Regions from separate parts of the Aneurinibacillus sp. XH2 genome, predicted to be linked through region 3. Evidence: riboswitches for the same ligand, from Rfam matches in the RefSeq annotation. Region 3 holds a riboswitch; each other region holds the start of a gene.
The links. A riboswitch is a leader RNA that binds a small molecule or an ion and turns the genes downstream of it on or off. The one in region 3 is predicted to bind cyclic di-GMP.
Positions count from the first base shown of each region.

Region 1 (5,472 bases), 710 kb from region 3:
GAGAGATGAACATTAATTAAAGAACAAACATAATCAAAAGAATGTATTCGAATACTATGTGTTAGCTGGAGGAATGTTTCTCGATTCATTTCTTTTACTTCTCCAAAATAAAGCCCTACTTCATAGCCTGTTTTCTCCAGCTGTTGTAGCGCTTCTATATATTCCTCATTCTCTTTAAATAATATTCTCGCCACAGTAGTATATATTGAATATAAAGAAGTTCTATAGGCTTCAAGGTCTTCAATAACTTTATGGAAGTTTTCTGTTTTTTGTAGCATATTTTGAATATGCGCTTCGATCATGTTTGGAACTTTTTCGATAATTAAATACAACAATTTTTCTTTATCCTTATGTGTTTCAATCATTCGTTTTCCTTCCTCAGTAAGTATGAATTTTTTAAAATGGGTATTTAGAGATGAAAATAGCAGCATTATTTCCACCGTATCCATGAGAAGTAACAACAAAACTGTCAACTTCCGTTTGAATGGTATCATATACAATAGACAGTTCCGGATAATCCTCTCGAACCGCATTCACTGTACTAGGAATGAAATTCCGTTCCATTCCAATAAGAGAAGAAATCATTTGTGCTCCTGCACTTGCTCCAAACGTATGACCGGTTATACTTTTTATAGAAGTAATGGGAACATCTTTACCAAACAACTGCATATGGTTGATAGCTTCAATCCTATCGTTTTCTTTCATTCCAAGTGCCTGGCTATTGACATATGTAGGCTTTCTATGTTTAGTTACCTTTTCTAAATCACGAAGCAAATGTTTCCCTTCGCTGTCTGAAAAAAATATTCCTTTTCCATCGTTTGATGTACTGACCTCGTCAATGACACCTAAAATCTTTGTTCCCCTTTTCAGAGCGCTCGATTCTCTTTCAAGCACTAATACGCTTGCTCCTTCAGCGATGACAAATCCTCCGCTCTTTTTTGAAAATGGAACGCCCATCATATGTAGCTCTTTGTCTTGTGATAAACATCTTATTTTTCCGAAGGCATATATCACTGTTTTAGAAATAGGCGCATCGGCCCCCCCTACGATGCAGATGTCTAACTCGCCAGAACGCAAATACATAATGGCATCCTGGATGGCATCAATGCTTGCTGCGCATCCTGTGGCTACGGTTCTCGTAACTCCATTTACCCCTAGAAACTCTGCTATTGAAGAAGCTAAGCTATGATAATGGACGATCCCACATCCACTGACAGGCATATCTTTCAGATTATTCTGTTGGGCAAGAACGACAATCTCATCGTATCCTAGGGTTCCCCCTAAAGCCGTTCCGAGGAAAATTCCTGTTTTATATTGATCTAAATGGATATTTCCTGTCATTTGTAGCGCTTCCTTTGCGGCTGACATAGCCAGAAGACTGATCCTAGGGTATCTTCTATACTTTTTATTCTGTATTTCTGCTAATCTATCATGTACAACCCCGAATGCGATATTTTTTCCTTCCGTTCCTTCTCCTATGTAAAGGTCTAGAGCGCTTTTTCCCGTTAAAAGAGTATCGGCAAAGTGATTTACATTATATCCACCTGGAACTTTGATTCCATATCCTGTGATAACGACTTTCTCCCCTTTCACATATTATTCCTCCTTTGGAATTTAAATAAAATATACATAAATTTTATCTAAGAAAATAAGATCAGTAAACGATAATTTGGAACCCCATTTATCACTCACCATTTGTCCCCTTGAGTACATATTTGCATAGGATGGTCTATGTTTATAAATGTTACGAAGTAGACATAAAACTATTTTGAGTTAACCGCTCAATGCTTTAGGGGGTATATGGTGCTGTTATATCTTTGATTAAATTAATCCGGGGATAAATGGCCTGATTTTTGATTGGATGGGCGCTGTTTTGAAATAGGGGGAGTATGATGATAGTATCAGAAGATAAACGAAGGGGCCGTGTCAGATAGGTGCAATTTTTGCATGTCTTTATACCTATTATCGCTTTGTTTTTAGTGATAATATATTCCTGCTGAAAAAGGTAAACTTATTGAAAGATAAGGACGCAAAACTATAGGGGCTTCTATCTTTAAGATATGCCAGCCAGTTGCCAGGAGGAATATATGAGAAGAAAAATGTATCGAGTTGTTGATGCGATAGTGGATTTTTATAAACTTCTAGAGAAACACCATGATGAGTCACAGCATTATTATATCTTTACTAGTTTTTTTAAAGGTCTGCTTAGAGAGAAAGCGATTGGGGAAACATTACCAATAATAGAACTAATCACTATTCTTAAACATGAAAAACCAACCATATTTTTTACGATGAAAAAACAGAAGGAACATTGGTTAGATATCATTAGTAGTGTTGAATTGGATATTGAAGAAGCAAAAGAGAGAATTAAGCGTATGATAGACGAAAATAGTTTGAGATAAAATGTTAGAATGCCTACCATTGGAATTAGATTTCTCTGTAGTGTCATGTTAAAACATTGTCGGGGTATTTAGAGGAAGAGTGCAGCAAAAATAATAATGCCCCGCTGCCCATTTGGGTGGCGAGGCTTTGCTCTATAACCATCGGTATCAGCTACAGCTATCTTTTTTCTACATGATTCATTTTTTCCCGTCACATAAAGACGGTTATCATCTAGAGCGAAACTTTCAGTCCTGGGTGCTTTTGTAGAAATGCAGCTGCTATTTCCATATCCTTTGTAGTTTGAACACTTCTTGTATATATCCATATGTTGAAACGGGTGACATAATCATTTGATAAAAAAGAACAAATAAAAGAAAACCGAGAAAGTTTTTACGAACTTTTAAATGTAAGGAGGTAAAAACATATTTTTTTTGAAAGAAATAAAGGAAACTATAGCTTATTAAAGTGAGAGGTAAAACGAGTAATGTCATAGGTCCAACAATCCAATAGTAACCGAACCATGCAAGAACAAGGCCAGGAATCCAAAAGAATGTGTATGCAAAGTCCAAATAAGGCATAATCAAATTAATAAAGGTTAAGTATTTTGTATATAGCTGGGGTTGTTCCCAGGGTTTAATTTCCTTTAGCCCTTCAATCATTCCTCTAGCCCAACGAGAGCGTTGACGAACAAAGTGTTTCAAACTGGTAGGTACTTCTGTAAAAGCTACTGCTAATGGTTCAAAATAAATTTTCCCCCCTTTTTGTAAAAGTCTCCATGTTAAGACAATGTCCTCACCGATTGCATTAGGCCATCCCCCGATTTCTTTGAGGCATGAAGTTTTGTATATGCTATAGGCTCCTTGTGCAACAAGTGTTCCCTGATATAAACCCTGAAGCCGTTTAATAGAAGCAATTCCTAAAAAATAATCCCATTCCTGTATCTTTGTCCATATATTATCTCGACTATTTTTAACAAGAATAGAGCCTGCCACTGCACATATCTCTTCTGAACTACTTTTTATTCTGGCTACGATATAACGAATAGCGGATGGATGCAATAATGTATCTGCATCTAGTGTAATTACATATGGAGTCGTAACATATTGTAGTCCTTTGTTTAAAGCATGAAACTTTCCAGGATGCTCTTCGTGAAAAATTGCAATATCCAAGTCTAGTTCCTGTTTTGCTTTTAGTATTTCGGAAACAGTATTATCAGTTGAACCGTTATCAATAATCATCGTAGTTATTTTACCTTTATAATCTTGCTTTGAAAGATATCTTAATGTATTAAATATTTTTTCTTCTTCATTATAAGCAGCTATTAGAACGGTTACAGAATCGGTGGAAAACTCATTCTTGAACGGCGGCTGTCGATCAAAGACTAAGCTTGCAACAAGAAAAGCATTCATATATCCTGGAATATATGAAATTCCTATAATAATGAGCAGAGCGAAAGGAAAAGAAATAATACTTGATAAATCCTTTAACCAAGGCATGGAAATATAAATGGAAAAGCACATCCACAAAAAAGCGATAAAATGACTTAGCCAAAATTTTGTACTTACAGGAATGTAAATTTTTTTTATTGTTTTAGTATTTGTATTAGAATGAATGTCTGGATGCATAGTACCTCTTGTAGGAAAACTTTATTTTTTATCTAATGAACTTGTTGAATCATTCTCAATCAGAAAAAACAAAAATTCGCCATTTTCTTATATGATGTAAGTACGATCAAACAACCATAAGAAAGGCGAACATACATAATCATACCACTTTATATTGAAAAAGAAAACCCACTCCTTATCTTTCATAACTTGTGGCTCAGCAGAACCGCTAAGGAAGATGGGGCGGCCTACAGCACCGAGATATACAGCGAAGAAGAAAGCGCTTGTGATTGTGGTGGTCATTAGTGCTGATTTACGAGCTGCTTTTGTACTTGGATTTGTATAGAAGCGGAGCAGAATGAACGTAGCCATTTCACTAATAAGCAGGAATTTTGAGTGATTTAGCGTAACTATTAAAAAGGGAAAAACTAAATGATTCAAAATTCTAGTTGGGAGGTATTCGTCAATATTCTTCCGGGTAGAGACAGAGATGAAAAAGACAAACGTTCCGTTTATTTTACAGACCCTGATGGACATAAATTCGAATTTCACACAGGTAACTTGAATGACCGATTATCTTATTACAGAAGTGAAAAGCATCATATGGAATTTTTTGGTTTGTAAAAGATAGAACAGCGGTAGTATGGAACAAGAACGTTTTATTCTCTGTCCGTTGACTTTCTAGAAAATCTGTGTAAAAATGAACTAACGAACGTTAGGGAGGTGAACGGGAGATGACGATCCATCGCATAAAAAAGGTCGCTCTCGCTCATTTTGCCAGACATGGGTATGAAGGGGCTTCCCTTGCACATATTGCTGATGAGGTGGGGATAAAAAAGCCATCGATCTATGCACATTTTAAAGGAAAAGACGATCTTTTTCTAAAGGTGATCGAGGATGTTATTAGTGATGAAGCGGAGTTTGTAACTCATTTTTTTGCGCGTCATGCAAACATTCCTTTACACGAGCGTTTGTATAACTTTTTGAGCCAGTATAAAGCACGGTATGAGCATGATGACAGAACGAAATTTTTGCTACGCATCACATTTTTTCCGCCAACCCACTTGTACGATGAAGTCATGCACGATGTTTACATTTATCTGGATAAACTCGAAGGTCTTCTTATTCCGGTGTTTGAAAAAGCGATAGAGGAAGGCGAGATTCGTTCTGTCGGTGCGGAGCGGGCCGCTGTCGCGTTCATGGGTTTGCTTGACGGGCTCCTCGTGGAAATGTTATATGGCGGAACGGAACGATTCATAAGAAGGTTACATGCTTCCTGGTATTTGTATTGGCGCGGATTATCTATATGAATAATAAAGAAAAACACAGGAGAGGCAATGGAATGAACCGAAACTGGATATTGGTATTGATTGCCGGCTTTTTTGAAGTCGCATGGGTTATCGGACTCAAGCATGCTTATAATTTTTGGACATGGGTTGGGACGATAATAGCTATTTACGTTAGTTTTGATTTGTTGATTCGCTCC
Region 1 is NZ_CP014140.1:1,617,510-1,622,981, forward strand. It holds gene ACH33_RS08030 (sensor histidine kinase) at 1-365, opposite strand, end outside; gene ACH33_RS08035 (beta-ketoacyl synthase N-terminal-like domain-containing protein) at 397-1,593, opposite strand; cyclic di-GMP riboswitch class I at 1,995-2,079, shown strand; gene ACH33_RS08040 (hypothetical protein) at 2,088-2,402, shown strand; gene ACH33_RS08045 (glycosyltransferase family 2 protein) at 2,661-4,007, opposite strand; gene ACH33_RS20070 (hypothetical protein) at 4,095-4,427, opposite strand; partial or broken gene ACH33_RS08050 (metallothiol transferase FosB) at 4,449-4,610, shown strand; gene ACH33_RS08055 (TetR/AcrR family transcriptional regulator) at 4,721-5,296, shown strand; gene ACH33_RS08060 (DMT family transporter) at 5,329-5,472, shown strand, end outside.
Region 1: linked by a shared signal. The riboswitch ahead of ACH33_RS08040 (hypothetical protein) and the one ahead of ACH33_RS18765 (transposase) in region 3 are both predicted to bind cyclic di-GMP.

Region 2 (5,472 bases), 1.0 Mb from region 3:
GTGGACCAGGTTGTTCTTCTCCCCACCACTCCATTTCTTTTTCATAATCAGGCTTTATCTCAGGAACCGCCTTTAATAGTTCGTCGATTAAACAATCATAGTTCAAGATTTATCACATCCATTTATTTTATTTGCAGAGCGTCTTTGAGATCATCTAATAACTTCTGTGCTGTTGCTAGGTCGTTAGGGTTCAAATTCTCTTTCTTAATTATATTTTCTAGATTTCGAACTCGCTCAATACCTTTTTGAATATGAGACTTTCCACCTACAAGTTGACCTGTTGAGAGTTCATGTCGAATTGCATCCGCTAATCCACCATCCCCAATGGTTGCTCCTGGACGATACATTTGATCAATAGCATTTTTTAATTTTTGATTTGAAACCGCGTTTAACAGGGTATCGCGTGTTGAAAGTTTTCCCGTCCCCTTAGTTGCATTCCCAGTGGATTGTTTCGGCTTCGGCGGTTGTAATGGCTGTTTCGCTTTATCCAATCTTTTTGTAATTTTAACCGTTTTATTGATGTTTTTGACAACCTTAAGTCTTCCTAAAAACAAATTTTCTAATGCTCCGCCTGCGGCTTTCACATCATCCATCGTCCATTTATTGTCTGTTAATGCGTCAAAATTCTCTTTTCCAACTAATTCCCTGGTTAAGGGTTTATAATTTGAAAGCGTAGCAAGCTCTTTGGCTCCGTGAGAAAAAGCAGGTTTGAACTCTCTTCCAAACTTCTTTAATCCAACTACCAGATCATCCATCATACTACGCTTTGGTGGAGGTGATGGGGAGACTGATTTTGGTTTTTGAATGGATTTTGGCTTCTGCAACTTTTTAATAGCGGAATTTTGTTTCTTTATCACCTCAGCCTTCATGATCTTCTTTAATTTGTAAATCTGTTCAATGGGCAATAGGTTGGTTGCGAGTTTTCTAGCGGAAGTGCATACCTTACCTAAGGTCTGAAAGGACTGAGTGAACCCTTTCCACAATTGTTTTGTAGCTTTTTCATAAGCTTTTATTTCTTTTAATTGCCTTCTTCCAGCCTTTGTTCTTTTTAATTTTTCCTCCTGCTTTTTCCTTCTCTTTTGATATTCTTTTTCCGCTCTGTTGAGTGATTTTTGAAAACTTTTTGAGTTCACAACACTTTTTCCGAGCCTATACATATCATATATATTTTTTAACGATCCAAACACTTCGTCTTCACTCTTTCTTTTTTTGAGTCGGACGTAAAGGAAATAAGTTACATATAATGCATGCATCGCCCAATATATACATATATTAACAATTTAAAATATTTTCCACCTAATTCATAGACCTATTTTTACAAATTATAGGATTATGCATAATTGATTATATTTACCCTTTACCATTCAGCGATTATAAGTTTTGCAACACCATCTAAGTTTTTAAAGCATGAATTTTTAGGGACGAGTTAAGAGTCTATATAACCATGGAAAGTGGTATAAGTATGGGATTTAAAATAGCATCAAAAGTATTGAGTTTTGTTTTATGTTTTAGTTTATTGTTAGGAACAGTTTCGCCTGCTATGGCTATGAAATCAGGATGAGTCTATAACTGTTACTAACAAGGAGATTAAGTCATTTGAAGAAGAATTTACATTTCTGGTTGAGGACCCAGTTTTTCAGCAATTAGAGAGAGAATTAGAAGATAAACAAAAAGATAACAATGAGGTTCGAGCCGCAGTTGCTCCAGTAGTAGCAAACGCTTTAAGAGTATTATTAGAAAAAGTAGGTAAATAAGCGGCTGAACAAGCATAGAACGTTGCTAAGCCCTATGTTCAAAAAGCTTTAGATGCTGCTAATGAATATACTATAGATGGTCCAGGAGGTGGTGGGAGGATTATACAGGTAAGAGTTAAAAAAACCGGTCAACCAATATTTAGACTAGATTATTATCCAATAAAGGCCGGGGGACCTTATGTTTTACATTATCATGTAGCACCAGATATGAAGGAACATCATGTGATATTTTAGGAGAGGCGAGTGGTAATATTGTCTGATCAATATGACCATAATATCCATTTACATATTGGATATCAAGATGAAAATTATGACATAGAAGTTATAGCTTTTAAAAAGAAAGATGCAGATATTTGGGATGTTTATATAAATTTTGAAGAAAATAGTATATTGGTGAATAAAAGTTTAACTAATTCTCCTAAAATTGATCCTTTTGGTTACTATGCTTTTTCTATCATTCAAAAGGATATAAGCTACGAAGAGGGGAGTATAAAATTAAAAGAGTGGCTGTTAAAAAACCAAATTATTTGAATTTTGTAGATATGTATCCTTGTAAATAGGGGTCCCGGCAGAAAAATACAGGAAATATATGACAATGCAATTTGTGGAATTAAAAAATTGATTTTTCCTACATTAAGGAATCATCGGTTTTTTATTGGAGAATAATTTTACACTTTTGGTTCCATCTGATACGTTTCTAAAAGAAGAAGGAACAATTAGAATTCCCCTTTACATGTTACTATAGCAGTAAGCTGATCAGCCTACTGCTTTTTATTTTTAAAAATAAATTTGTTTCATTTTTACTTTTAACATAACACGCGATTCATCCCCCACCTACGCCGGAGGCGTGAAGGAAGGGGACTTCTTGCGTGTTATGTTAAATAGCTTTAAAATCAAGGATTTTCGCAGGCTCATAAACTACGTTTCACCCGCATTTCATCTGTTCTCTAAATTTGAAATTTACGGGTATTGCTTGGAATGCAGATAGTAGCAAACGTCAAACTCCTTGATTTTTCAAGGGCTTTCTTTTTTTTATAGTTGACCAAACGTTTAGAAAATAGTGTTTTGCCCCCCCTTTTTTTTAAATTTTATTTTATTAATAAAACAATATGAATAATTAGATATAATTTATGTTATTACAGTATTGAAGTAATGGAACTTTATGACTATAATATAAGAGATATAAGTGCTAATTAACTGCAAAACTTAATTTAACGATAAAGGCAAACTTATCGAAAGATAAGGACGCAAAGCCACGGGTCTAAGGTTCAATGTGAATGATGACAGCCGGGTTACCGAAATCTTTTTAAAAAGTTTGATGAATTTAAAAAAAGGCTATTCCGCATTCGGTAATCTTAGGGAGCGGTATGGCCTTTTCTGTTTTTTACATAAGTAGCGATAAGCCTAGCTTTCGTATCGTATTTATGTAGTTTGTTTATCAATATAGAGTCATAATGAAAGGGAGTGAGATTTAGCATTCAGTACATAGTAATTAGTGAAGGAATAGACAGATATACGTTCAGTTTGGTAGCTAGGAAACATCAATTAAATAGTAAGACAATATATCGCTCGATACGCAAATATAAGGAAGGTAAAACAGTCTTTATAAAAGGAGGATATTACTATGATAAAAAGGAAAATTATTTTTAGTATAAGATGGAAATTAATAATAGCAGTAACCATTTCAATCATGATTTCAAGCTCTCTGGTAGGTGTTGTTACTTATTACTCTGCAAAAAGCGAACTTGAGAAAGCAGGTATTGAGCATTTACATCAAATTGTTGATGGTGCAATCACGATAATTCAGGTAATGGATGAAGAAGTTAAAAATGGCCATCTTACATTGGAAGAAGCCCAAAACAGAGCAAAGGATTATATCAACGGTCCGTTGTTAGAAGATAAGAAAAAGCGGGATTTAAGTAAATCGCATTTTATCTATAAAAAAGAAGGCTATATGTGGGCTTATGATGACAATTACATTGCAGTTATGCACCCGCTAGGATATGAAGGACAAAATCAAAAGGATTTCAAGCTTGAAGATGGTTCTTATTTGATACAAGATCTTGTGAAAGCTGGTAAAAATAGCGATCCTAACGAACGGTTATTAACCTATACGTGGAAAAATCAAGACGAGGCTAAAGAACGACCACAAATGAGTTATGTAGAGTATTACAAACCTTGGGGATGGACACTTGGTATTGCTGTATATCCAGAAGAATTTTATGGCTCTCTTCCTCTTATAAAAGGGGTTATAGCCGGAGGTATTGCTTTATTTTCACTAATTTGTATGGGTGTATTTATATGGTTATTTAATAAAAAAATCAAACTTATTTTGTATGTTAGTAGTATAGCGAAAAAGATAAGTGAAGGAGACTTAACGGTAAAGACGATTGATACAAAGTCTCAAGACGAGATAGGAGAACTTGCTAATGCGATTAATGAAATGGTAACAGGCCTAAAAGGCATTATCAAAAAAGTAAATGACGCCAGTATGCATGTTATTGCTTTATCGGAACAACTAATAAAAAATATGGAACAAACAGATGAAGCCAGCAAGCAAATTGCTATCACTGTTGAGGGGCTGAACCAAGGAGCAGAAGCCTCTTCTCAAACAGCGGAAGAGGTGGCAAGTACGATGGAGGAAACAGCCATAGGAATTGAACGTATTGCTGATTCATCCTCTAGAGTGGCGGAAACATCTGAAAGCTCGGTGAAAGAAGTGGAAAATGGAAATGAAGCGCTATCCAAGGCAATTCAACAGATGCAATCTATTAGCAAATCAGTTGATGATACGACTTCGTTGGTTAAAAAACTAGAGGACCATTCTAAGGAAATTGAGAGAATTACAGATGTAATTACGGAGATTACAGAACAAACAAATTTATTATCCTTAAATGCGGCTATTGAGGCAGCGCGTGCTGGAGAACATGGAAAAGGTTTTGCGGTTGTAGCAGATGAAGTAAGGAAACTTGCTGAACAATCGAAAAAATCGGCAGAGGGGATTACTGGGTTTATTAAGCAAATGCAGGAGCATACTCGTAAAGTTATATCTGGTATGCAGAAAGAAGCGGAGGAAGTTGAGTCTGGAATGGCGGTTATCAATGAGGCGGGCAAATCTTTAGAGAGTATTAGAATAGCCTTCCAACATGTGAACAATCAAATCCAGGAAGTGTCAGCAGCTTCCCAGCAATTATCTGCAGGAGCAGAACAGGTAACGGCTTCTATACAGGAAATGGCTGGGGTAGCCAAAGAAGTAGCCGTTGGTTCAGAAAATATCGCATCAGCTATTGAAAAACAATCCTCTCTAATAGATGAATTGTCAAGTTTCACTATTACTCTTAGAAATCTTGCGCAGGAATTGCAATTGTCTGTAGATAAATTCAAATTATAATTGAATTTTACAGTTTCTTTTAGAATTCAAGCAAGCTGCCAAACGAAATGTCAGAATGAAGAGAAAACAGGTAAGTAAATGGCTCAGATGATCCCATACCAGCATCCCCGCCAAATTATTAAATGTTTGGCGGGGATTTTTGGATCGTTCAATAATTATTCACAAAAGCATTATTAATACTATGTTAATATGAAAATGATTATCTAGTATAAGGAGAATGTGAACATGGGATATATAGTTTTACTTGCTGTTTGTCTTGTTTCTGGAGTGGCGGTTTTATTTGGAGCGTCTAAGTCACTAAAAAATGAATAGCAAACACAAACCATG
Region 2 is NZ_CP014140.1:3,374,888-3,380,359, reverse strand. It holds gene ACH33_RS16745 (DUF7674 family protein) at 1-106, opposite strand, end outside; gene ACH33_RS16740 (hypothetical protein) at 123-1,187, opposite strand; gene ACH33_RS16735 (DUF3986 family protein) at 2,007-2,285, shown strand; cyclic di-GMP riboswitch class I at 2,967-3,054, shown strand; gene ACH33_RS16730 (methyl-accepting chemotaxis protein) at 3,379-5,145, shown strand.
Region 2: linked by a shared signal. The riboswitch ahead of ACH33_RS16730 (methyl-accepting chemotaxis protein) and the one ahead of ACH33_RS18765 (transposase) in region 3 are both predicted to bind cyclic di-GMP.

Region 3 (5,472 bases):
ACTGGCTCTTTGACACGTTTATTATTCGTCCAGTCGGCAAGGAACAGCGTGGCTATAGCTTTGAAACGTTCGATACGACGAAAGGGAATCCATCTGAGACGCTTACTAAGTATGTAGAAGAAATTTTCGCGCCTGGCAAAGAGGTAGATTTGCTGGAGAAGGCAACGTTGAAAGCGCGTGCTTATATGGAAGATTCTACATACCGTACAAATGTTATCATCGGTTTGCCGAACCCGATAGGAACGGTGCATCCGGTGCAGCGCACCGCGCTGGTGGAAGGGTATATGGATCGGATCATTGCTCAGTGGAACGCAAAAAATCCACAAGCGCTGCGGCTTGTGGGCTTTTATTGGACGAATGAAATCGTTCCTGATTCAGACCGTGAGTTTGTGAAAGAAATCGGCACAATCGTGCGCAAGAAGGGATATAAATTTTATTGGGCGCCATATTTCCAGGCAGCAGGTGCCGAACAATGGAGAACGCTCGGATTTGACTTCGCCTGGATGCAGCCGAACCATTACTTCAGCAAAGACAATTTCACAGGCATGGATATGCTAGGAGAGACAAATACGATTGCTCGGCAAACAGGAGCCGGTACGATGCTGGAGTGGAACTGGAAGCTGCTTGAGGATCCGAAATACGTGCGAGCATTAAACGAGTATCTTGACCTAGGTCGCCTTGTGGGTGCGGAACACCCAAGCGTGTTTGTATACGATGGGGAAGGAGCGATCGATGCCTTTTTCCATGATGGGAATTCACAAAAACTTGGCTATGTGAAAGAAAAGCTACTTGCCTACCTTTTATCACCGTCACAAGAAGAATAAAAAGAAAGAGGGCGATGGGCCCTCTTATTTTTTTACGTGTTTTTGGATCACAATGTTGTTGATTTCAATTGTTTGTGAAGCTGTGTCATAGTACATATCCCCGACAATCGTACCTTGATCTTTGGCCATAAGCATAACGCTCCAATCGGCGCTTGCTGGAAATTCCAGATAAGCAGGTACGTTTGACCGGGCATTTCCGGCAATTTCTCCGCTGTACCATTTGTCTGAAGCAACATGATAAATAAGCGTTTGATGTTCCGAAAGGGAAGGCAGGTAGATGCGCAATGTCCCGTCATGCGTCACTTCTATTTTTTGAAACGTTTCATATAAACGTTTTGCCCAGAAATTGATCGCATTGTAATCTCGAATTTGGCCCCGCTTGGGAAGGATAGCATTTTGTGCTTTGTGCAAGTTTGCGACTACTGTTTCAGGGCTGCTGCTAATGAAACGGGTGACAGCAGGATTGTAAGACGGTTGTTCCGGCATTTTTTGCATGGTGGATGCGATGCCAGTGTCGTGGGCCATTTTTAGAAATTGAACCGCTTCCACTCGGCTGACTTTTTGGGAACTTCCGTATCCTGCGATGGTTGATTCACCATCCATGCCTTTCGTAATGCCGTGCTCATACATGTAAGCGATAGCGCCTTCGTCATCGTAATGGTGGCCGCCGGCAGCGGAGAAAAGGCGCGCAACTTGGATACGTGTCAGCGCGTCAGCGCGTTTGGCCGGATCGTTTATGCCTGCTGCCGGAAGATTATATTCACGCGCGAGCGCGTATACTTCCTCTGTTGTTCCTGTTCCCAGCTTGTCCCGCGTGTCAGGGAATAGGCGCATCATCATCGTAAGAAACTCAGCTTCTGTAATCACTTCGCCGGGATTAAAGGTTTCGGTCTGCTTTTCATTCAGTATTCCGGCCTGTGCCGCCCAGGGAAGGGTTCCATTTTTCCAGGCCCAATGGTCGCGCGGCACGTCGGTAAATATACCAGATGCGTCCAGCGCGTAGGCCGGAGGCGCGGAAGCAGCCATGATACCAGCTGCGAGAATAAGTGCGGTGGTTTTTAGCTTTATCTTGTTTGTTTGCGTTGTCATCTTCTCTTCTCCCTTTCTATGTACTAAATATGTTGCATTCATATATTAGGCTCTTCATATATTCCAATGTTTGTTTCAACCTTATTTTCCTCCACTTTCTATATATTTTACCTTATATTTGGCCCTACACCAAAACATGTTTTGCAAAGAGCAATTATGTCATATGTGTGGATGAAAAAAAATATGAGAGAAAATATTCATTTCCTCTCCTTGCAATTCTATCTTTTTTATGCATACTTTGGACTATAAGGCCTATAATATTAATTTTTTTTAACATTATAGCTATGATAATCGACAAATACTGATAAATTTGTTATAGTAATAAATGACTGTAAAGTTATATAAATGCATGCTTCGATAATGGCAAACCCACTGAAAAGTGGGGACGCAAAGCCACGGGCCTACCGTTTATGCTGGCATAAACCATGGCAGCCGGGTTGCCGAAAAGCTGGGGTTATAAATAAATGAATAGGCATATAACCACGGCTGTTTCGCGCACGAAAGAGCCCTTTTTTATTTTCTTTTCAAAAAAACACAAAAAGGAGACGAAAGATGAAACGACAATATTCTATCCAATTCAAACATCAAGTAGTGAAAGAGGCTTTAGAGGTAGAAAGTTTAAGTATAGTCGCGCGTAGACATCGCTTAAACTCCCGCATCATTTATCGCTGGGTTCGCGAATTTAAGGAAGGAAAATATTCACTGGCGCAAAATAAATAGCGGATAAACACGCACGTTGTCTTTTGGCTTTTTGAAAAAATGGACTCCAATGGTATTATCTGAATTTTTAGTTCTATTCATTATTTTTTGCTTATATGATAAAAAGTTCTCTCAAGGGGGAGAACTTTTTATTTTCTGTTGTTTAAAGTATTAAAATACTACGTATTAATAAAAACACGGATGGTTCTTATGTGATTCGGGTACAGTAAAAACGGAGGTGATAGCCGTGGCCATTGGACTTACGAACAAGCAAATCGCGGAACGGCTTTCCGCCGCTTTTACGATCGAAGAAATGAAAGAAGCTGTGCAGGCATTAATGGTGGAGAACAATCGTCTCATTGAACGGCAGTTGCACACAATGTTTCAGGAATATTTAACAGAAAACCATTACGAAATAGACGATGGGATAGAAGACGGGATGCAAATTAGATTTCATTAAAAACGGCGAATGCCCTGCTTTGGGTGTAGAATGTACGACAAAACAAATCCTCCTGCAATTTTCCAGGAGGATTTGTTTTGTGGCGCATCGTCTATCCATCAAGTTTCCTCGCACCAATTGCATTTGTGGCTTTTTTTTGTTTTTGGCTTGTCAGCCAGCTGAAACCGCGGTTTACCAATTGGGCACAAATCGCCGACACAGCGAATGTAACTGCATAGATGCTCAGCATATACAGCGCGGATATAGCTTTGTGATGAAAAATCCATTCAATGGTAAAGTTCGTTTCCATAAACTTGTTAGCGTATATAATAAATGCTGGATGTAGTAAATAGATATAGAATGTTAAACCTTTCTGAAAGCGCAGGTGCAACGCATCCACAATATAATGCAATATCGCCGCGCTGGAGACGAGCAGCGCAAATGTTGCTAAGACAAATATTAGATGGTTAGCTGTATATAGTTTAGATGACATAACGAAAAAGTACATAGTAAATCCGGATAGAACCAATAATCCAATAAGAACAATTTTATGCTTTTCCATAAACATAAACATCGGTTTACGATACCAGTACAGTAAGTGTCCTAAATACAATGTAAAAATCCAAGTCGGTAAAAAATGACGTATACCTAGACCAAACCAGCCATGTGCAATTATATGAATATACATATATTGTATGACAAAGAAAAGGGTGATAACCAACAGAATGTTTTTCTTCATAATTAAGCGGCGGAAAAGATAAGCGAATACATAATACTGGCAAAGCATAAAAATAAAGTACAGGTGCCCTGCGGTTTGACCGGTCAAAACATCCTGCCAGTCTTTTTCGTTTGTCGGTATGCCCTTTTTCATAATAATAAAGTACAGCACACTGGCAAACAGAAAAGGAAAATAGATGTATTTTAGCTTTCCTTTAAAAAAGCGTGTGCCTGAAAATTTTTTTCCATCCAGACTGTGTGCAGTAAAAAAACCAGTAATAATTGCTAAAATCACTGTCCCGTAACGGCTAATCTGGTTCAAAGTTGTCTCCCAGAATGTCCACTCAATGTAATCGTCGACATCCGCAGTGTAATGACCGGCAAGTACAAGAAATGAAGAAAGCAGTTGCATCAAAAACAGTGAAGAGAAAAGTCTTTTATCTGAATACATAAAAATTCCTCCGGATTTTAAGTGCTCTACGCTTATCTATGCTCAGATTATACAAACATTTTATGTTAAGTCAATAAAAAATTCATAAAAGATGGAAAATTATACAATTATACAATGAGAATAATGGCAGGAGGAAAGGACAAGCTATAGAAGGAGGTGGCTATTATGTCCAAAAGAGTGAAATACAATATAACGTTGGATCATAAGCGACAACAAAGCAATCAAGCGACGCCTGGAAAACAGGATAGCGAATTTGCTAGCTATACCGATACTCAGGCGGTACGTCTCGATAAACGGCAGCCAGGCGGTGAGTCGCAAAGCAAATATCCGCGCCATGAATAAAAATGTAAGCTTCAGCTTTATCGGAGCTTTTTGCTGAAAAAGTCATTTTTTGTCGTTAAAAAGGTGGCAAGATCATAGTTTGATCATAATTTTGTAACTCATCTTTAATATGTAGTTTTTACAATATAGATGCATACTTCTTTTGAGAAAGCTATATATTTTGGTTGATATATTGACATTTGTATTGTGGGTTATCCCCTTGGCTTTTCCTTCGAACCGTAAAAGAATACGTATGTATCAATTCTAATGTATATGGCCATATACGGTAGCTGCTTAAGTCATAAATCAAAGGAGGTCGCTGCTGTATGGATTACAATGTTATCGTCATGAGCGGAATGGTGTTTTTGATCGTATGTTTATTGCTTGGAGCGGTTCCCGCCCTATTTTTCTATTTACGAAAAAAGAATGTGAATATATAGGCTTTGACTCCAAAAAATGCGCCTGTTCTTTTCACTTCGGGCGCTTTTTTCGTTCACACATCCTTAGTTTTTATGTGAGAATTCTTGACATAAGTAGTTTCATTCGCTAGATTCAGTGTTTTGAATCCGGTATAATGGAAAGACGAGGCACAAAGGAAAGGATGGAAACGTATGAGTGGCATTGTGGGTTTTTTGGGAAACCGGAGTGCTGTGCCGATTTTGCTGGATTGCTTGGATACGCTCGATTATCGAGGATATGATTCAGCAGGTATTGCGATTTCCAACCAGCAGCATGTCGAGATTCGGAAAACGGTGGGCCGGGTTAAAGATTTGCGCGCGCATTTGCTGCGTGAGCCCGTTATGCACGGTACGATTGGCATCGGCCATACGCGCTGGGCGACGCATGGCAAACCTTCGGAAGCGAACTCCCATCCTTTGACCGGCTGCGATCGCCGTTTCGTGGTCGTACATAACGGTATTATCGAGAACTAT
Region 3 is NZ_CP014140.1:2,332,324-2,337,795, reverse strand. It holds gene ACH33_RS11520 (DUF4855 domain-containing protein) at 1-824, shown strand, start outside; gene ACH33_RS11515 (S-layer homology domain-containing protein) at 849-1,913, opposite strand; cyclic di-GMP riboswitch class I at 2,266-2,358, shown strand; gene ACH33_RS18765 (transposase) at 2,466-2,633, shown strand; gene ACH33_RS11510 (hypothetical protein) at 2,860-3,072, shown strand; gene ACH33_RS11505 (acyltransferase family protein) at 3,164-4,219, opposite strand; gene ACH33_RS19390 (hypothetical protein) at 4,385-4,561, shown strand; gene glmS (glutamine--fructose-6-phosphate transaminase (isomerizing)) at 5,152-5,472, shown strand, end outside.

Region 4 (5,472 bases), 340 kb from region 3:
TCGCTAATGTGCTGGATGCCCGAGGCGATTTCTCCCATAGCTTGTGCGTTCTCTTCCGCAGCTTGCGACACTGTTTGGTTGCCAGATACAATTTCTTCAGTCGCCGCTACCATTTGGTGTGCCATCTCCGTTGTCAGTTGCGCGTTGGCGGATAAGGTCTCGGATGAATCCACCACATGGTTTGATGTAGCCGACAATTGTGAAATCATATCTTTAAGCTGCTGGCTCATATGGTTAAAGCTGGTCGCAAGCTGCCCAAGTTCATCGTTGTTTGCAATTTTTATTTCATCGCGCAAATCGCCAGCTGCCACTTTTTGTGTATGTTGGACGAGGAGCTGTATCGGTTTTATGATTTTTCTCGCTATCGAATAGCCAGCGGCAAAACCGAAAACGATAAGTGCCAGTGTAAGCAAGATGCTAATACCAATAATGTAGCGATTCAACTTCTTGACAAACTCTGCGTTCATATCAATGCCGATGATCATATCCGTTCCCGCAAGACGGGTGAAGACCGATTTATGTACACCATAGCTGTCCTCGTATACCTCGCTAAACTGCACGGTTCCCGGGTTGTCAAACGCTCTTTCCATCCCTGCGGTGAACGTGTAGTCCGCGTTTCGTTTTTCAGCGGCTCCGCTCAGCGCAACGATATAGGCTTTATCTTTTTTTCCGAGCACATACACATATTCGGCACCCATGTCCTGTTTTTGTTCATTTAAGAAAGCCAGCAGGCTAGCATAGGCCGAGTCTGAGCCTGCGTCCGAACGAGTAGCCAGCGTCTTGTCCAAATTCCGCTCAAGTTCCCGGATATTGGTTTGCAGCGTGTTCTCGAACTGGGGCAAAACGTATTGATTAACAATCCACATGGAAAGCTCATAAGAAACAAAGCTGAAGATGATAGATAATACGAGAATGCAACCTGCAAAATAGGCGGTAATTTTTTTACCGAGGGAGCTTTTTGTTTTAAACATAGGTCTTTTCCCTCGCATTTCGCATTGTGTCTACGCATGCCACACGTTTCGCCAAAAATTCAACAATTTCGTCCAACGTTTCTACCGTTGTATAAGGAGAAATCGAAAAAAACTTAGCAGCGTAAACAGGTACACGTTCTGAAACATCGGATGCATCGACTAAGCATTGCCTTGTTGTATCGCCGAAAAACACGTGCTCACGGTGTTTGCCTAATTCTTCAAATATTGGGTAGTTCCATTCGTTGTTCTGTTTAATCTGCTTGCCTGTAAGTTTCCCTGCTCTTTCTTTGTGCCACTCCGCCTGTTCTGGATAAAACCGGAAAGTCGTAATCGGTCCAGGATTATTCTCATTTGTAACAGCCACATTCGAAAAACGGGCCAATAGCCTGTCGCGGAACGCCATATTCACCCGCACATAATTGGCAAGGATTTGGCGGTAGCCATCCACGCCGAACGCCAACAGTGCCGCGTATATCGCGATCGAACTGGCCATACGCGAGCATTCCAGCGTGTAGCTTGTGTGATAACTGCCATAGCCCCGGTTGCCCACATATGGTGTTTCGAACTCATGCAAATCAAGCAGCCCAATATCTTTTCCGTTTTTCACAAGGAACAGGCTCGTAAGATACGGCGTTTGTCCGAGCTTTTGAAAATCGAAGCAGAGACTGTCAGCCAGATGTAAATGCTGCATTTTTTCGCGGATTTGCAGTAAGTTCTCGCACAAAGGCTGTTCGAGTTGAAGCGGATTGCGCGCAAAATCGTAGTCGTTAAACAGGCAATAGAATCCGCCTAGCGCCGAATCGGCGTGGATATGCGCCGGATGGAGCCCGTATCGATTCGTAATTGCATCGGCTGTTTCTTTAATCGCTTTTATATCGTCAATTCCGAATGAATCCGTGGCCCCTGTCGTGGCGACGATGTATATGGGGATACCTCCCTGCTGAATAACACGTTCCATTTTTTCGCGCAAATCATCTGTATTCATAGCGTGCGTTAGCGGATCGGCTTTGACCGTAATCAAATGGTTACTGCCGATGCCGGTCGCCTCCATGGATTTAAAAAGGCTATAATGCGCGTTTTCTGAAGCAAAGCAGTACAAATTGCCAGGCACGCCCTTTTCTTTAGCATCCGGGAATTGCTTGGCGATAGCGAGGCGCAGCCCTGAGAATACGGCTCCTTGCCCGCCCCATGTCGTGTATCCCCATGATTTTGTAGCGTCATAACCCGCCAGTTTGGACATCATGGCGATGACTTTTACTTCTGCCTCCGCGCCAGCCGGTCCGTATACATCCCATAAATTGTTGCCATTTAACAATGTAGTAAGTAAAGAGCCCAGAATACCTGGAATACTTGCCATAGGCAATACATTACTTACGAAATTTCTTGTATGATACGGATGTCCTTTGGCTAACCCGAGAAGTTCTTCAACGACTTTATCCAATGCTATTCCGCGCTCTGGAACCTGCGCGCAGTCTATAATATCCTTGTAAAACTCTCCTGTCCTCTCCTGCATCGATCCTAGTGTTGCGCGTTGTGGGTCTTTCAGGCGATCAAGCCCCTCCACAATGTTTTGCATGAATTGAAGTAGCACCTGCCGACGTTCTTTGTTTCCATCTTCGCTTGGAAACAAAGCTTGTATGTCTTTCATCTTCATGTTTATCCCCCATTCCCTTTGCTTGATTTTCTTATTTTTTTAATACTAAAAGAAAAAGGCCATCCATATTCTTTGGAATAGCCTGTGCCAATATGCAGTACACCCGATTTGTAAACCTTTGACAAGATGATAGAATGCTTTTACGAACGACACTTATGTGCGCTACAATTTTGGCAACCGGCTGTCATAGTTTTGCAACCTTAGACCCTTGGCTTTACGTCTCTACCTTTCGATAGATTTGCCTTTTTCAGATTAGAATAGGTTGGTTCTACCAGGATTATTTTACTAATATAACTTTATAAATCAACCATCTTTCCTGTTTTTGTATTATTAAAAATATTAAACCGTATCTTGTGAATATGAAGAGAAGCTCATAAAAGTACTAGTTATTTCGGGAGATTTCCTAAGTTCATCGCGGCTTATCAAAACGGAGAACAGAAAAAATAAAAAAGATAACATCCATACATTTTTTATTCATAACCTTTTATTATTTACTCACATAACAATAAAGCCATTCCGTGGATGGGAATGGCTGCTTTGATTACGATGGAAAGGCTATAAATATTGAACGAAGGAGCACTTTCTATAAAACTGATGATTATGTTATGCTTATATAACAGTATATCTTTATATAACACTTAATAAGGAGTTATCCGTTATGCAAATAAAAGTGAACCGGCAGCTTCCTGTTCCGTTGGCCAAGCAAATTTATCAAGCGATTGTGGACCGTATCCAGTCGGAGTTGTTGGAAGAAGGCACACGTCTCCCTTCTGTCCGTGCGCTGGCTAAACAGATTCATGTAAGTTTCATGACAGTCGTTCAAGCGTATGATGCGCTTGAAGAAGATGGATATATTATACGTATTCAAGGAAAAGGCACATTTGTACGGACAAAAGCGGCGGATACAACGCCGAAAAAAGAGCTGCCAAAAAAAGAGTCGCCGTTTGATTGGCAACTGTCGGTTCCCGACTATTTGCCACGAGCGCAGTTTTCACGCTATCACCAGGTATCGGCCCGCTATGAATTTTTTTCTTCTACGATTGACCCTGGGCTTTTGCCAAACCGGTACTTGGAAAAAGAAATTCAGCGCATTCTTGCTGAGGAGCCGAGAATTCTTTCCACGTACAGCGACGTTCAGGGTGACTTGCCGCTGCGTCAAGAACTAACTGTTTATTTACGGGATAAGCAAATTCAAGTAACACCGGAAGAAATTTTAATTACGAATGGAACACAACAGGGCATTGATCTCGTGGCTCGGACGTTTGTCGGCCCAGGGGATATCGTCATTACCGAGGCGCCTACCTACCCTGCGGCGATTGATGTATTCCGCTGGCGCGGGGCTACCATTCTTCCCGTGCCTGTAGATAAGGATGGAATGCGAGTAGATATGCTGGCGGCGCTATGTGAGAAATACAAGCCAAAGCTTATTTATACGATGCCAACCTTTCATAATCCAACCGGAACGGTGATGAGTATCGAGCGACGACGCCAGTTGCTTGACATTGCCTATGAGACACAGAGCATCATCCTAGAGGATGATCCGTGGAGCGAAATTTATTATGAGAATAAGCCCCCGTCTTCGCTAAAAAGCATGGACCCGCTCGGCCATGTGATTTATTTGAAAGGCCTTAGTAAAATACTCGCTCCCGGTTGCCGGATTGGCGTGCTGGTCGCTTCTGGCACAATTTTTCATAGATTGGTCGCAGCTAAAGGCAATATGGATCTTGGCAGCCCGCTATTGACGCAAAAAGCGGTGCTCCCGCTGCTTTATTCGGAACGGATGCGCAACCATGTTAAAAAATTGCGCATTGCTCTGCAACTTCGCCGCGATATGATGATTGAATTGCTGGCGAAGCATATGCCGGAAGGGATTAGCTGGCTTACACCCAGAGGCGGAGTAAATTTATGGCTTTCGCTTCCTCCGCATGTGGATACGGAAGACTTTCTTATGTATGCCAGCAACTATCAGCTTACATTTCTCCCCGGAGCGGCCTGCTATCCGATTGAGTCGAAACACCATTTCCTAAGACTCAGTTTTTCGTTTATGAATGAACCATTGCTTGCAGAGGGCGTTAAAGAATTGTGCCGGGCGACTGGGGCGTTTATTGAGGCGACGGTCACTTACAGAAAAACGCCTGTTGTATAAAAACGGCAAGCGCCCGCCGCTTCCAGCGTTTTCGCTTGCCGTCTTAAGCAATTTTAATTTATTGGGCAACGGCCGCTTCCTGTGTCCGGTACTCCCTGACCATTTCTAAGAAATAAGCGTGCATACGTTTGTCATCTGTAAGTTCGGGATGAAAAGAAGCACAGAGCAAATGCCCTTGGCGGGCGGCGACGATTTCGTCTTTATATCGCGCCAAGATGTCGACTTCTTCCCCTACTTCGCGGATAAGCGGAGCACGGATAAACACAGCGCGGAAATCTTCGGCAATACCTGCCACCGGAAGATCGGTTTCAAAACTTTCGCGCTGGCGTCCGAACGCGTTGCGTGCCACTTTTATATCCATCAGTCCAAGGTGTGTCCAGTCCTGCCCTTCAATTTCTCCGGCGAGAATAATCATTCCGGCGCATGTGCCGAACAAAGGCTTTTTCTGTGCAGAAAATTCTTTAAGCGCTACGTCAAATCCGTACTTTTTCATCAATTTGCCAATGGCTGTGCTTTCGCCGCCCGGAATGACCAAGCCGTCCAGTTCTGCTAGTTGTTCTACTCTTTTGACGGCGATCGCTTCCGCACCCGCCTGCTCAAGCAGGCGAATGTGTTCAGCGACCGCTCCCTGCAACGCCAGTACTCCGATCTTCATCGCTTACCAGCCCCGTACAGCCATCCGCTCGTTTTCAAGCAGGGAC
Region 4 is NZ_CP014140.1:1,990,203-1,995,674, forward strand. It holds gene ACH33_RS09875 (methyl-accepting chemotaxis protein) at 1-971, opposite strand, end outside; gene ACH33_RS09880 (pyridoxal phosphate-dependent decarboxylase family protein) at 964-2,619, opposite strand; cyclic di-GMP riboswitch class I at 2,795-2,878, opposite strand; gene pdxR (MocR-like pyridoxine biosynthesis transcription factor PdxR) at 3,284-4,771, shown strand; gene pdxT (pyridoxal 5'-phosphate synthase glutaminase subunit PdxT) at 4,830-5,426, opposite strand; gene pdxS (pyridoxal 5'-phosphate synthase lyase subunit PdxS) at 5,430-5,472, opposite strand, start outside.
Region 4: linked by a shared signal. The riboswitch ahead of ACH33_RS09880 (pyridoxal phosphate-dependent decarboxylase family protein) and the one ahead of ACH33_RS18765 (transposase) in region 3 are both predicted to bind cyclic di-GMP.